DNA from 2 places in the Companilactobacillus alimentarius DSM 20249 genome. Region 2 is predicted to be linked to the other one. Evidence: predicted binding sites of a transcription regulator. Region 2 holds the regulator's gene; the other holds the start of a gene.
The links. The regulator Rex, encoded in region 2, represses fermentation and respiration genes when NADH is low (regulators of the CRP and FNR family bind a similar motif). The targets are predictions, from matches to a motif close to TTGTGAANTANTTCACAA.

Region 1 (8,074 bases), 440 kb from region 2:
TGGTTTGATAATACTGGTAAATTTCACTTTCTAAATCATTCATTAAATTCGAGCGGTGCTCATTCCAGTAGCCCTTCTTTTTAACTTGATCGACCAAAACTTCGAGTCGTTGCTTAATATAAAAATCACCCCAGTTAGTTTGCCAAGTATTGATCTTAATATTTTTAGCATTCAAAACACTTTTATCTAAACCGAAGCGTGACGCATGTTTCTGATGCATCCTGGCTACCATTTTGCCCAAATCAAACTGTGAGCCTGTGCCAAATTCAAGGTAATTCAGAATCAAATAACCACAATCCTGAAAAGTTCCTGAACGAATGACTTGAGGGGCATGAACGACGGAATTAATCAGATTCAAGCCTTCGATTTCATGATCAAAGAAGTCTGCTTTATTATTTGGTTGGATTTTTAAGAAATAAGTTCCTTCATCACTAACGACTTTAAAAGCTAAATTAATATCGCCACCGGAAACTGGCTGCAAAGACTTTATTTGTCCTAACTTCAATTCAGAATACCACGATTCATCAATTTGCATGATACAACACTTCCCTTTTAATCAATGGTAACAAAAAAATGAGCGTTTACCTATTTTGGTAAATCACTCAATTGATAAATTTATACTTTTTTGATTAAGCGTGCAATATTTTCTGAAACCTGTTGTAAATTCTTATCTGTATCTTGAATTGCTTTGGATAATTCTTCAATTCCGGGCACACAGGTGAAAATAGCATCGATTCCTAAAGGATACAATTCTGAGATTTTCTCGCCAACTGAACCTGCGATTGCAATTACTGTTGTATCTGGATCAACTGCCTTAGCCGCTTTAGCAACTCCGATAGGTGTTTTCCCAAACTTGGTTTGAAAGTCAATCTGGCCTTCGCCAGTAATGACCACGTCAGCGCCTTTAACCTTTTCTTTCAGACCGGTGTAATTAACTACTATATCGACGCCTGAGCGCATTTGTGAGTTGGTAAAGGCCAACAGTCCAGCACCTAATCCACCAGCTGCACCAGCTCCAGGAACATTTTCTAAGTCTTTTCCTAAATCTCTTTTTAATACATCAGCATAATGCGAAAGTGCTTCATCTAAGAATTCGACCATTTCTTCATTAGCACCCTTTTGTGGACCAAAAACATGACTTGCTCCATTGGGTCCAGTTAATGGATTAGTAACGTCAGAAGCAATAATTATTTCAGTGTCGCTTAATTCTGGCAACATCTCTGAAATATCGACTTTATCAAGTTTCTTGAGCATTGCTCCGCCATATTGTAATTCGTCACCTTTTTCATCCAATAGATGAGCGCCTAAAGCCTGAGCCATACCGGCTCCACCATCATTTGTTGCTGACCCGCCAATACCAATAATAACGGTTTTAGCACCGTGTTTGATTGCCGATTTGATTAACTCTCCAGTTCCAAAAGTAGTCGTAATATAAGGATTTTGTGTGAATTGATTGATATATTGAATGCCACTTGCTTGAGCCATTTCAATTACAGCGACACTACCGTCGTCAATCAAACCATACTGCGCCTCAGTGGGATTGCCTAGCGGATTCACAACCTTTTCGGTAATTATTTGACCATTCTTAGCATCCACAAGCGACTGAACTGTACCCTCACCACCGTCAGCCATGGGAAAACTGACGTATTCAGCATTAGGATAAACTTTTTGAAATCCCTTTTTTATTGAAGCGGCCACCTGTTTTGCCGTTAATGAATTTTTATATGAGTCTGGAGCTAAAACTATTTTCATTTATAATCCACCTCTAGAACAAATTTCCATACATTAATGTTGCAACAATCGTCATTGAGAGACCGACTAGCATTTCCCAAAAAACGACAGTCATTCTTTCTTTAAATTGCATATCAACTGCTTTAGCTGTCACATGGAAATAATTACCATGTGGCAACTGATCAATCACAGTTGCTCCAGTATGTACCATAGCGGCGGCACCGGTCCCAGAGATACCAAATTCCATGATTGATTTACTGAATGAATTAGAAGCTAGGATAACACCAGTTGAAGTTGATGCCGTAGCAGCAGCCATCAAGATTCCGGCAATCGGTGCTAAAAATGTCCCGGATATTCCAGATACTTGAACTATTTCAACAACTTTTTGTGGCAAATTAGAAGCTGAAACCAATCCGGCAATTGCACCAGCACCAATTAAAATCATAACAACATCAGTCATTCGCGCTAATCCATTAGTCATATAACTTAAAAACTTTTTCCCTTGTCCCATTGCTAAAGTACCGATTAAACCAGCAATTGGTAAGATATACATCGCATCTAAGTTAAACGATGATAATGCTTTGATATTTAAAACTTCTCCAATAGGAGTAATCAACAATAAAACGACTGCAACCAACGGTGTTATGATTGCTGTCTTAAGACTTGGCAAATCTTTTTCTTCTTTAGATTCAAATTTCTTAGTTGGCGAAACGAAACTGCCTTTATTCTTAATCAAAGTTGCTAATAGAACTGTCACGATCAAACCGACTACCGCAGGAATGAAGTCTGCAATCATAACTTTGGATAGTTCGACATTAAATCCTTTCGCAGCAGCAATGGTATTAGGGTTTGGCGAAATAATATTTCCAGCCTTACCGCCACCAGATAATGCCACTAAAAGTGATAGTTTACTGTAATGCATCTTTTGACCAACTTCAAGAGCAATCGGAGCTACGATTAGAACTGCTACCGGAATAAAAATCCCTACAGCAGTTAAAATCATCGTCGACAAAGCTAGAGCCAAAATCGCTAAACGATCACTAAAGTGATTAACAATATTAGAAGCAATCACATTAGCTGCTCCCGATTCCATCATGACACCTGCTAAAACCCCTGCGGCAATGACACGAATAATAGTTCCCATGACTCCGGAACTACCTTTGACTATGACATCGGTCGTTTGAACTAAACTCATCCCTCCGACTAAACAGCCAATAATGGCACCAAAAATTAATGCATAAACCGGATTAACTTTGAACAGAATCAATCCGATTGCTAAAAGCAAGCCTAACAAAGCTGCCCACCAAGCAATAACCATTTTTAAAACATCCTTCCTCAAAAAAACACTGCAATTGTTAAAGTTTGAACAATTATTAACGTTTGTATAATACCGTGTAAAACCGTTCAAATCAATGTACATCTGCCCAAATTTTATTGTCTTATGTATGAAAAAGTGAATCTGTTTGTGATTATATCAACATTTTTCAAAACAAATTTTTCAGAAAATATTTACTTATAAGACTAACTAATTTTATAAAACACTTTGCCTTTGAGCAAAACTTAACAAAGATACCTAAATCTTTTACATTAACGCATTCAGAAAAAAATTGTAAAATAGAACTATCAAAAAATTACTTCTTATATTAAAGGAAAAAATAATGAAATTAGATCCCAATTTAGCTCAATCAATTGTCAACAAAATGATGGAAAATATCCCTTATAATATCAACATGATGAACGAACATGGTTACATCATTGCTAGTGGCGATAAAAAGCGTATCAATACTTTACATCTTGGAGCTATTGACATTATCAAAAGTGGTAAAACCAAACCACTGATTGAATCTCTTGGTAAATTTGGTCAGCCCGGAGTTAACATTCCGATTGAGTTTGATCATAAAACTATCGGTGTAATTGGTATCACTGGCGATCCTAAAAAAGTAACCCCACTAGCTTCACTTCTGAAAGTTTCCACAGAGTTATTGATCTCCCAACTAAATAGTACTAAAATCAAGAATCAGCATAAAGAAACTTTGAATCATTTTCTCTATCAATGGATTGAAACGGACGATGTAGCGGAAAATGAAGAATTAAAGATTCGTGCCCGTGATTTGAATATTGATTTATCTATTCCAAGAGTGGCCATCATCGTTGAGACTAAAGATTTCAATAATTTCAAAATTATTGACGGCGATTTCAGTTTTCGTAAAACTGCACAGCAACTACTGATTATCACTAAGAATAATGCCAATGTCTCTACCTACCTTGCCGCTTGTCAAAAGAGTTCTTTGCCTATCGGTATCAGTGACAAAAGTACTGAGTTAAAAATGGCTGTCTTGCAAGCTATCAATTGTCTTGAAATTTGTAGGATTCTCAATTTAAATGATGTTTTCTACTATCAGCAGATTAGTTTTACTGATCAACTCATGCGAAGCTCTTTGTCTTCTAAAAAGTATTTGGGTGCTTTCAAGAGCCTTTTGAAAACTAATTCTGGTTTAGAATTGCTAGAAACACTTGATTATTATTTCAAATCTAATGGCAATGTCACAAAGACCTCTACTGAATTAAAAGTCCATCGCAATACCACTAACTATCGTTTAAATAATATTTCAGAATATTTTAATTTAGATCTGCATAATTTAACTGACATGATTCAACTCTATACTAATTATTTACATTTCAAAAAAGAGCTTTATGATCATCAATCAGCTTCAAACTAGACTTTTTGCAAAGAATTGATTAATCTTTTCACGAATAATATTAAAACTTGAGGAGCTTAATAATAATGGTATTAATGAATCTAAGTTATCGTACTAATTATCTACATACGTATTTCAAAACGACTGTCGTTATTCCTGACACTAATAAATCCGACTATCCGGTAGTTTGGCTTTTGCACGGCTACACTGGCGACAATACCGCTTGGAGTAAGCATGTTTACATAGAGGAATTAGCCCGTAAGTACGATTGGACCATCATTATGCCGGATGGATTGAATTCATTTTATTCCGACTCGAAGTTCATTCCTTATGAATCCTTCTTTATGGAAGAATTTATTCCGAAAATGCAAAATCTATTGCCCATTTCTCGAGACCCACAAAAAAACTATCTCGTCGGCTCTAGTATGGGCGGATATGGGGCTTTAAAATTTGCCTTCAAAAATACTGACAAGTTCGGTAAGGTTGCGGCCTTATCTCCTATTACTGATATTGAACACTTCCGAGACAATCCGCAATGTCCAATGTCTCAAGAGGTTTTTAACGTTATTTTTGATAGTCCTGAGAAAATAGCCAAAAATCAATTGATCAACCTTTATAATAATCGACAACCCAAGCTTCCTATTCTGACGCTTTGTGGTGATTCCGACTTTATGCATGAAGATAATGTCATGTTTAAAAACTTTCTCTCAATCCACGCTAAGGGACACTACACTTGGATGCCAGTTAGCGGAAATCATTCTTGGAAGGTATGGAGTGAAAATATCGATCCTGTCTTCAATTGGCTCACTAAAAATTAAATAATTATTCGATAACAACAATGGCATCTAATAATCTAATTGATTATTAGGTGTCTTTTTATCTATCTACCTCAAAATTAACCTATCAGAGTAAGGTCGTAACCGTTTACGATTGTGCTATACTCGAACTGTTCGATAAATTAATTTATAGGGGGATTATTATTATGATGCATTTTTTTGACTTAAAACGACCAGCAAAACTTGGTCTGTCACTCGATGAACAAAAGCATCGTTGGCTTCGTGAATTTCTTAAGTCATTCTTGGTTGTTTTCTTCGTTTACTTTTGTATGTATTTAATTCGAAACAACCTTTCTGCTGCCCAACCTCTACTGGTTAAAAAAGGATTTTCAACTACCGCTTTAGGTTGGATCGGTTATGGATTTTCACTAGCCTATGGGATTGGTAAAACCGTCTTAGGCTATGTAGTTGATGGCAAAAACACTAAACGTTTTATGTCATTTCTTTTGATCTTAGCCGCTATTATGACTTTGATCATTGGTGTTGCCTTATTGATGAATAACGCACCAGTCGGTTTGATTCTAGTTCTCTGGTCATTGAACGGAATTTTTCAATCACCTGGTGGTTCAGCTTCATTGTCGACAATTTCACGTTGGACAACTACTACGACGAGAGGTCGCTACATTGGAATCTGGAATATTTCTCATGAATTCGGTGGCGCTGTAGCTGGCGTTATTGCTCTTTGGGGTGCTAATCATCTCTTTAGCGGCAATGTTGGCGGTATGTTTATTTTTCCTGCCATTATTGGTTTATTAGTCGGATTCTGGGGCTTGTTCTTTGGAGCCGATGATCCTCAAGAACTCGGTTGGGATCCGAGTGAAGTAATTTTTGGTGAAAACATTTCTAAAGCTGATCAATCAGCTGCCAAAATGAACAAATGGGATATCTTCAAAACTTTCGTTATGAAGAGTCCTTGGGTCTGGCTACTTTGTATCGCTAATGTATTTGTCTATGTCGTCAGAATTGGAATTGTCAATTGGGCTCCATTATATACAGTTCAACAACTTCATTTCACCGTTGCCCAAGGTGCCAATACACTCCTACTCTTCCAATTGGGAGGTATTATCGGTAGCGTTGTTTGGGGCTGGTTCTCCGATCTTTTGAAGGGACGTCGAGCGGTGGTTTCTATCATCTGTTTAGCTTTAACTGCCTTTGTCGTTTTAGGTTATCGTTATGGAACTACACCTATGATGATCAATACTTCTCTCTTCTTTTTGGGAATGTTGATCTACGGACCACAATTATTAATTGGTGTTTCAGTTATTAGTTTTGTTCCCAAGAATGCTTTAAATGTCTCTGATGGTTTAACTGGAACCTTTGCCTATATCTTTGGCGATCTAATGGCTCAAGTTGGCTTTGCGGCCATTGCCGATCCTAAGCAAAACGGTCTTTCTATTTTAGGTATGAATCTCCACGGTTGGAACGATACGTTTATCGTCTTCTATATTGCCGTAGTTTTGAGTATTATTATTCTAGCAATTATTGCCATTGGTGAGGAAAAACGGATTCGTCAACAATTGGCTACTAAATAATTATTCGACCACTAAAAAAGTCTCCATACAATAAATTTTATTGCGTGAAGACTTTTTATATACTTTACTATTCTGTTTTACTCATCTTACCAAATAAATAATCCTACGAAAGCTGCGGATAAGAGCGATACTAAAATACCTGAAAGCAACATGTAGCCGACATTTTTAGAAATAATGTCATTCTTTTCTTTGCTAACGATTCCTTTGAAACAACCAATGATCATTCCTAAGGTCGAAAAGTTTGCAAATGAAGTAATGAAGACTGTCAAGACAGCTTTAAAATGTGGGTCAAAATCCTTGATGATTCCGGTAACTTTTCCCATAACTACAAATTCATTGGTAACTAATTTAGTTCCCATGTACTGAGCCATTTGGAACGAATCGTGGGTACCTAAGCCTAATAGCCAAGCAAATGGATACATAATAATCCCCAAGATATGTTCCAAAGTTAACCAAGGATTAACCAATTGTAAAATTTTATCCAACAATGCTGCTAAGGCTACAAAGGCAATAACGTTAGCGGCGATAATCAAAACTAACTTTCCAGCTCCCAAAATGGAATCGCCTAAAAATGAGAAGAATGGTTCTTTCTTGCCGCCATCCTCTTGCCCATTCAATTTAGCAATTGTATCCTCTTCAGGAGTGACTGTGACTGGATTCAAGAGACTTGTCACAATAATAGCATTGATGATATTGATAGGAATAGCCGTCAGAACGTACTGCCCTGGCATCATTTGAATATATGAACCAATAATTGAGGCCGTTACACAACTCATTGACATCATCGCTAAGGTCACATTACGATTAGCCTTGATCTGTTTCAATTGTAAACTAGAAACTGCTAGAGCCTCAGTATTTCCCAAAAACATCATCTCAACTGCAAAGAATGACTCAAATTTTGGTTGACCTGTTATTAAAGACAAGCCTTTACCAATCCACTTAATAATGAATGGTAAAACTCCAATGTAAGTCAAAATATCAAACAAGGGAACAATCAACAGAATTGGTAGCAGCGCACTAGTAAAGAAGTCCATGCTCTTGACATGTACGAAACTAGGCAATGCAAACTCGATTCCTACATAAGCAACTTGTACTAACCAATTAAAGCCACTGGCAGCCCCCGAAACAATTGCTCGTCCAACTTCAAAACTGGTCAAAAACCATGCTAAAGCAAGATTCAAAACTACCATCACCGCAATGGATCTCCAACGTATTTCTGATTTGTTTTTCGAAAACAAAAAACCAATACCGAGAAATACGACTAAGCCTATTATAT
Region 2 (8,074 bases):
AACTTTATCACCTTTTTTAACACTCATAGGCAATTTCTTTCCATCGTCAGTAACTAACCCGTCACCTACAGCTACAACTTCTGCTGTTTGTGGCTTCTCTTTAGCATTGTTTGCTAAAACAATCCCGCCGACTGTCTTTTCTTCTTCTTCATCGACTGTTACAATTACTCTATCTCCAAGTGGTTTTAACAATTTAAATCCCTCCGATTATTATTTCTGTTATATTTTTATTAGCTTTAGCACTCGAACATCTCTTGTGCTAATCACAAGTTTTATATTAACATTATATTGAAAACATGCAAGTATTTACCTTCAAAAAAATAAGGAGTTATCATGACTTTTCCTAAAAATCAATTTTTTACATTATTAACTTACATATTATTATTGTTATTAGGCTCAATTCTAAATATGTTATCAATTACCGGCAGCATCTATTTCATCATTCTAACCCTTGGCGCTTTAGTTGCCACTGGAATCATGATGTATTTAGTCAAGCTTGACCAAAAGTTTCCTTTCGAAAGTCGACCAACATTGAACCACAGTTTACAATGGATCATTTTAGGTACGATTGGCGCCATAGTTTTACAATACGGTGCTATTTTCTTGGATCAATTAATCTTTCACACAAGTACTAGTTCACAAAATACTATGCAATTATTATTAATGATCAAAGCCTATCCGTACTATTTCCTTTACGTTTTGATCTGTGCCCCTATCATGGAAGAAGTTATCTTCAGACGACTTTTCTTTGCTAACTTGATAAAGCCAACGAACATTTACATCGCCGCAATTATTTCTGCTTTTCTGTTTGCCTTTATGCACCAAGACACCAGATTTTTAGTTTATGTAGCAATGGGGCTTTGGTTCTCCTTCATTTATTACAAATCTAAGAATATATACATCAGTGCTGGCAGTCATATTTTGATGAATGCCATAGTCTTAACAATTTCAATGAGATAAATTTTTCTATCAAAAGGACATTTTTTGCAATCACTAATGATTACAAGAGATGCCTTTTTTAATACAAAATAAAAACAATGAACCCAATAACTTAAAAATAAGTTACTGAATCCATTGTCTTGTTTGTGTTTAAATCGTTTTTTACTACATGGAAACTTTTATTACTTTCCACGTTTGTAGGATGCGACATATTTCTCCCGCTTATCCTCATCAAATTCCCTTTCACTCTTTGCAATGATAATAGTTGCCAAAGAATTACCGACAACGTTAACAGCGGTACGTCCCATATCTACAAGACGGTCGATACCAGCAATGAAGGTCAAACCTTGCATTGGAACACCGATTGTTGATACTGTGGCTAAGAGTACAACAAATGAGGCACCTGGCACCCCGGCCATCCCTTTAGATGTTAACATCAATACCACTACAAGGGTAATTTGTTGCCCAAGAGTTAGATGAATATTATAAGCCTGAGCTAAGAATAAAGCCGCTAAAGATTGATAAATGGCGGAACCATCAAGGTTAAAAGTATATCCAGTTGGGATAACAAAGGAGACAATCCCTTTAGAGGCACCATATTTCTGCATTTTTTCAATCATTTTAGGAAGCGCTGCTTCCGAACTAGCAGTTGTAAAAGCTAAAGTTACTTCATTTTCAATAATTCTAAATAATTCATAAAATCTAACGTGGAACAAATGTCCAACACCCGCCATAACAACAAAGACGAAGAAAGCCATTGTCGCATAAGCAATTACAATAAATAACGCCAAAGGTTTCAGTGAGTTAAAGCCCATCTCACCAACAGTTACTCCAATCAACGCACAGACACCAATTGGAGCTAGGCGCATGACCCAATTAGTAACTTTAAACATAACGTTGGCAACAGCATTCAAAGTATCAGTAATAATTTGTCCCTGCTTACCAATCGAAGCTGTTCCTAAACCAAATAGTACTGAAAAGAAGATGATTGGTAACATATCACCCTTTCCTAATGACGCAAAAATATTAGTAGGGATGATTCCCATCAAAATTGACCAAATACCCGAATGTTTGGCAGTTTTGGCCGTTGACGTGTATTGACTAATATCCGAACCTTTTAAGCTATGAATATCAATAAAGGTACCGGGATGTGTAACATTAGCCACGATAATACCAATAATAATCGCTAATGTTGTCATGATCTCAAAATATAATAAAGTTTTTAATCCGATCCGTCCTAATTTCTTGATATCGCCCATATTGGCAATTCCAACTGTCAAACATGATATAACAATTGGTAAAACAATCATCTGAATCATCGAGATGAACATAGTACCAATATTCTGCATTACTTGAATAGCAGCCTTATTTTGGTAAAACACTTGACCTAGAACAATTCCTAAGATCAAACCAATAATAATTTGCCAACCTAGACTGACTCGAAAAAATCGTTGTCTTTGCAATTTAAAGTCCCCTTTGAAAATAACTTATCTATAATTATAGACGATTTTTTGTGAAAAATGAAATTGATAACGGTTCCAACTTAGTTTTTTTTCATTTGCTTCTAATGTACGAACCTTTTATTAGAGATGCCAAATAATAGTTCTTTTTTTGCTTAATTTCAGAATAAAAGCAAACGAAACATCCGGCTTTTTTTAGAACAATTTTATCCCAAAAACCAAAAGTAGTATCTATCGGGATTAACACTTTATGATGTGTAATCCTAATAGATACTACTTTCTCTTTTATTTAAGTTTATTTTTAATCTTCGCCGGATTCAGAAGCAATGATATCCAAATCTCCTGAAAGCTTCCAACTATCAACTGTAGCGGGAACAATCAAGTGAATCCCCTTCTTCAAGTCATAGTCTTTACCATCAACAGTAATCTTACCTTGACCATTAATTACAGAAATCAAAGTATATTTACCGATTTGATGATGCATTTCAGCTGGTTCTTTAATCTCCCAGTGATAAACTGAGAAGAATGGTGAAACTGGTGGTTGAACAAAAGTTGTAAATTTGTTCTTGCCCTCTTCTTTAGTCTCAATATTTAATTTTGGATCTTTATGAGGAACCGTGATTGTATCCTCAGATTGTTTAATATGAAGATCACGTTTCTTACCAGTAGTCTTATCAACACGATCATAATCATAAAGACGATATGTTGTGTCACTGCTTTGTTGAGTTTCCAAAGCCATGATACCCTTGTTCAAAGCATGAACAGTCCCACTTGGGACAAAGTAGAATTCACCAGTCTTAACAGGAACCTTTCTCAAAAGGTGCTCCCAGTCGCCTGATTCGATCATTTTATCGAGTTCAGCTTTGTTCTTTGCATTGTGTCCATAAATCAAATATGAACCTGGTTCAGCATCAATGATATACCAGCATTCAGTCTTACCCAATTCATGCTCATGTTCCTCTGCATACTCATTGTCGGGATGAACTTGAACTGATAAACTATCTTCAGCATCCAAAATCTTTGTCAAAAGTGGAAAGACCTTGCCTTTCGGATTGCCAAATAGTTCACTATGATTCTTCCACAGGTCATCAACATATTGACCAGCAAATTCACCATTTTCTACCTTAGTTCTACCATTTGGATGTCCTGAAATAGCCCAACATTCTCCAATTGTGCCATCAGGAATCTTATAACCAAACTTAGTTGCAAGCTTTCTTCCACCCCAAATTTTTTCGTGGAATACTGGTTTTAGAAATAATGGTTCACTCATAATTACTTTCCCCCAAAAATATTATTCTTCTTGTTCTTCATTATTATTCGACTTATCACGATCTAAGAAAAAGATCAGTGTCTGCAATTCATTAGCTAAATCAACATAATGAACTCGAATACTGCTTGGAACGTTGATAATAACCGGTGTAAAGTTCAGAACCCCTCTAACTCCCGCATCAGCCAATAAGTCAGCTATTGTTTGAGCAGCATTTGAAGAGACCGTTAAAATGCAGACATCAATCTGTTGCAAGTGGAGCTGTTCCTTTAATTCACTAATGTCATAAACAGGAACTCCACTCTTAACAGTTCCAACAATATCCTTATTTACATCAAAAGCTGCTGCAATTCGAACATTATTAGTCCGAGAAAAGTTATAATTTAATAAGGCATTACCTAAATTACCAACACCAATTAAGGCTACATTAGTACGCTTATCTTGATTCAATAGCTTTTTAAAGAAAGCTACCAAATTGTTAACATCGTAGCCATAACCACGTTTTCCAAGTGCTCCTAGATATGAGAAGTCACGTCTAATTGTAGCACTATCTATCTTGACTCCTTCGGACAATTCGCCAGAAGAGATTTTTTTTGTACCCTCATCTTTTAAAAATTGGAAATATCGATAATAGATTGGTAAACGCTTTATTGTTGCGTTTGGAACTATTGTTTTTGTCATAATTTACCACCATATGTGTGTGTTTTCACTAACATTTATAGTAAATAAAAATCGACAAAAACGCAACACGTTAAACCTATAAAGACATAAATTATTAAATAATGATAAAATTGTGAATACATAAAGGAGTTTTAAATTGATTTTATTACAAGCACAGAATATTACTAAAAATTTTGGTACTAAGAAACTTTTTGAAAATGTTAGTTTCGAGGTGCAAGACAACAGCCGCATTGGCTTAGTAGGTCGGAACGGAGTCGGAAAATCTACTCTTTTGAAAATTATCTCCGATCAAGAAAATTATAATAGTGGAAATATTGCTCTCAAAAAGGATACTAATATTGGTTATTTAGCTCAGGATTCTGGCTTAAATAGCGAAAATAAAATTTTTAACGAAATGGAAAAAGTTTTTGATTATTTGAAGATTCAGGAAAAAAAGATGCATAGTCTGGAAGAAAAATTAGCCGACACGACTGTGCAAGATTATGATTCTCTCTTAAAACAATATGATCAATTACAAAATACTTTCCGACGTGAAAATGGTTATGGCTATCAATCAGAAATCCGCAGCGTCCTCAAGGGATTCGGCTTCGATGAAGATGTTTGGCAAGACAACATTTCCACATTATCTGGTGGTGAAAGATCTCGTTTAGCAATGGCTAAAATGCTTTTAGAACACCACGACATCTTACTATTGGATGAACCTACTAATCACCTAGATATAAATACTGTCGAATGGTTGGAAGGCTATTTGAAAAACTATCGTGGAGCCTTAGTTATTGTGTCCCATGACCAATATTTCTTGGATAAAGTAGTAACTGAGATTGTAGAGATCAATCACCACTCTTCAACGCATTATTCCGGTAACTATACTTTTTATCTTCAAGAGAAGAAAAAGAATCAAGAAGTCGCTTGGAAACATTATGAAGAACAACAAGCTGAAATTAAAAAGACTGAAGAATATATCCAAAAAAATATCGTTCGCGCTTCTACCACCAAAATGGCTCAAAGCCGTCGTAAGAAATTGGAGCATATGGATGTTTTAGACCGTCCTGGTAGCGATCAAGGATCGGTTCACTTTAAATTTGAAATTGATAAAGAAAGTGGTAACGACGTTCTTTCTGTTCGCGATGCCGCGATTGGTTATGACAATCAAATCATGTCTGAACCAATCAATTTAGATGTCAAAAAAGGTGAACGTGTCGGTATCATTGGACCCAATGGTATTGGAAAATCAACTTTTCTCAAGTCAATTTTAGGACAAATTCCATTCATCAAAGGTTCGGCTCAATTCGGTGCTAACGTCCAAGTCGGATACTACGATCAGAATTTAAAGAATTTAGATCCTAAAAAAGATGTTCTCCATGAAATTTGGGATCTCTACCCTCGCTTAGATGAACAAATCATTAGAAATATGCTGGGAGCATTTCTTTTCAGTGGCGACGATGTTCTAAAACCCGTTGCTGGACTCTCCGGTGGTGAAAAAGCTCGCTTGACGTTGACCAAATTGGCCATGGAACATGATAACTTCTTAGTAATGGATGAACCTACCAACCATTTGGATATCGACAGCAAAGAAGTCTTAGAAGACGCCTTAAAGAACTTTGAGGGCACAGTTCTCTTTGTTTCCCATGATCGTTACCTCCTAAATACTTTAGCCGACAGAATCGTTGATATTGGCGATCAGGGCAGTAAGATTTACTTAGGTGATTACGATTACTATCTAGAAAAAACTACCGATACTCCCACCGTCGAAACTACGCAGACTTCAACTGTAAGTGAAAAGAAAGTTCAATACCAACAATCTAAGGAACAGCAAAAGCAGGAACGTAAATTACGTCGTGAAGTTGAAAGTCTTGAGCAACAACTTTCTGACTTAGAGGAAAAAAATACTGCGATTCAAAAAGAAATGACTAAAGACGAGAACCTCACTTCTTACAGTAAATTGGCTGATCTGCAAAAGGAGCTCGATGAAAACAAACAGCAACAAGATAAGATTGAAGAGCAATGGACTGAAAAATCAGTTGAATTAGAAGAATTTAAAAATTAACAAAAAAATAATATTATTTACAACTAAGGTTTTTCATTGCTATAAACAATTTAATTTGATAGCTTATTTATAATACGTTAGATGGGAGAATAACAATAAAACAAGAAAATTTTTTAATCAGATTTTTCAAAGGGGTAATTATTGCCTTAGGCTTTATTTTGCCAGGAGTTTCCGGTGGTGTCTTAGCTGCCATCATGGGAATCTACGAACGAATGTTAAGCTTCATGGCACATGTTAGGGATAACTTCAAACGTGATTTTCTCTATTTTTTACCAATTGGAATCGGTGGAATCGTCGGAATCGGTGTTTTATCTAAGCCATTAGATTTTTTACTCCAAAACTTTCAAGTGATTGTTCTATGGGGCTTTGCCGGAACTATTATTGGGACCATGCCCACCTTATTAAAAGAATCGACCTCTAGAACTAAACGCGATAAATTCGACATTGGTTGGTTCCTAGTTACTTTTATTGGGGGCGGATTTTTCCTATTTTTCATGAGTGAAATTTTTGGGACGATCCCTGCTAATTTCTTAGGTTTCGTCATTGCAGGAATATTAATTGCCTTAGGCGTTTTGGTTCCCGGATTAAGCCCTTCAAATCTCTTAATAATTTTAGGATTGTATTCCCCAATGTTGAAAGGATTCAAAAGTTTTGATCCAATGGTCTTTGTACCGATTGCACTGGGCGGAATCATTTCTATGTTGACTTTCTCTAAAGCAATGGAAAAACTAATCCAACACCATCATTCGCGAGTTTATCATTTTATTTTAGGAATTGTTTTGGCTAGTACTGTTTTGATTCTAATTCCTAATCCGTATTTAAAAGATGGCATTTCTTATGCCGGTGTTAGTGGATTAGACATCGTCTTAAGCCTAATTTTCTTCATCTTAGGATGTCTCTTAGCTCTGTGGATGAGTAAACTTGAAGACCGATATAAATAATATTGAAAAAAATAAGCTTAGTAATCAAAAATGATTACTAGGCTTATTCTTTTATACTACATCCTATTTTTGGAGATATTTATCTTTAATCTTATAAATCTTATCGAAATTATTATCACTAATTGCTTGGATCGAATCAGAATATTTACTCTCAAAAGCTGAAGAAGTCTTAATATCAACATTCTCAAGTCCTAATAACTTTTGATAGTGTAAAACCTCATTACGAGTGAATTCCATTCCTGACAATAAGCCTAAAATGGGAAACTCTTGCATCTTTCGTATGATAAAATGCATCGTATTACAAAAATCGATTCTATCATCTTGTAAATTAGGATTAGCAACATAATTAATGGAGGACGAATTAGAAATTTTAATATCTGCCGTCTGATTCATTCCCCTTTGCCAAGGCAGAATCCAAGTTTGACTCACTTTATCATATTGAACTAGACGCCAGGATTCATTATTCACAGTCGCAAAGACATCGCGATCAGACTCAAAAACAATTGCTGAATAATTATAGGTTTTTAAGTCACGTGAAATTGATAAATTTACAAAAGGAATAAACAGATGATCAATGTCGATTCCAGCGTCCACAAATCTCAGATATTCCATAATTTCCATTTTTAAATCATTAGTAGTCATATTATTTGATGAACTGAATTTAAAATTAGGAATTTTGAATTTACCATTATTATCATTAACCGTCTTTTTATAAATACCGTCAGATTTTTTATCATAC

Region 1: the regulator Rex is predicted to act here: its motif matches at 3,195-3,212, upstream of LA20249_RS02140 (GntP family permease).

What each region holds. Positions count from the first base shown of each region.
Region 1 is NZ_CP018867.1:414,754-422,827, reverse strand. Features, by position in the region: gene LA20249_RS02150 (fructosamine kinase family protein) at 1-535, opposite strand, end outside; gene LA20249_RS02145 (glycerate kinase) at 616-1,752, opposite strand; gene LA20249_RS02140 (GntP family permease) at 1,766-3,166, opposite strand; gene LA20249_RS02135 (CdaR family transcriptional regulator) at 3,390-4,451, shown strand; gene LA20249_RS02130 (alpha/beta hydrolase) at 4,517-5,248, shown strand; gene uhpT (hexose-6-phosphate:phosphate antiporter) at 5,413-6,798, shown strand; gene LA20249_RS02120 (NupC/NupG family nucleoside CNT transporter) at 6,885-8,074, opposite strand, start outside.
Region 2 is NZ_CP018867.1:2,309,218-2,317,291, reverse strand. Features, by position in the region: gene groES (co-chaperone GroES) at 1-192, opposite strand, end outside; gene LA20249_RS11175 (CPBP family intramembrane glutamic endopeptidase) at 334-960, shown strand; gene LA20249_RS11170 (cation:dicarboxylate symporter family transporter) at 1,122-2,402, opposite strand; gene manA (mannose-6-phosphate isomerase, class I) at 2,701-3,669, opposite strand; gene LA20249_RS11160 (redox-sensing transcriptional repressor Rex) at 3,691-4,347, opposite strand; gene LA20249_RS11155 (ABC-F family ATP-binding cassette domain-containing protein) at 4,484-6,394, shown strand; gene LA20249_RS11150 (DUF368 domain-containing protein) at 6,484-7,335, shown strand; gene LA20249_RS11145 (hypothetical protein) at 7,399-8,074, opposite strand, start outside.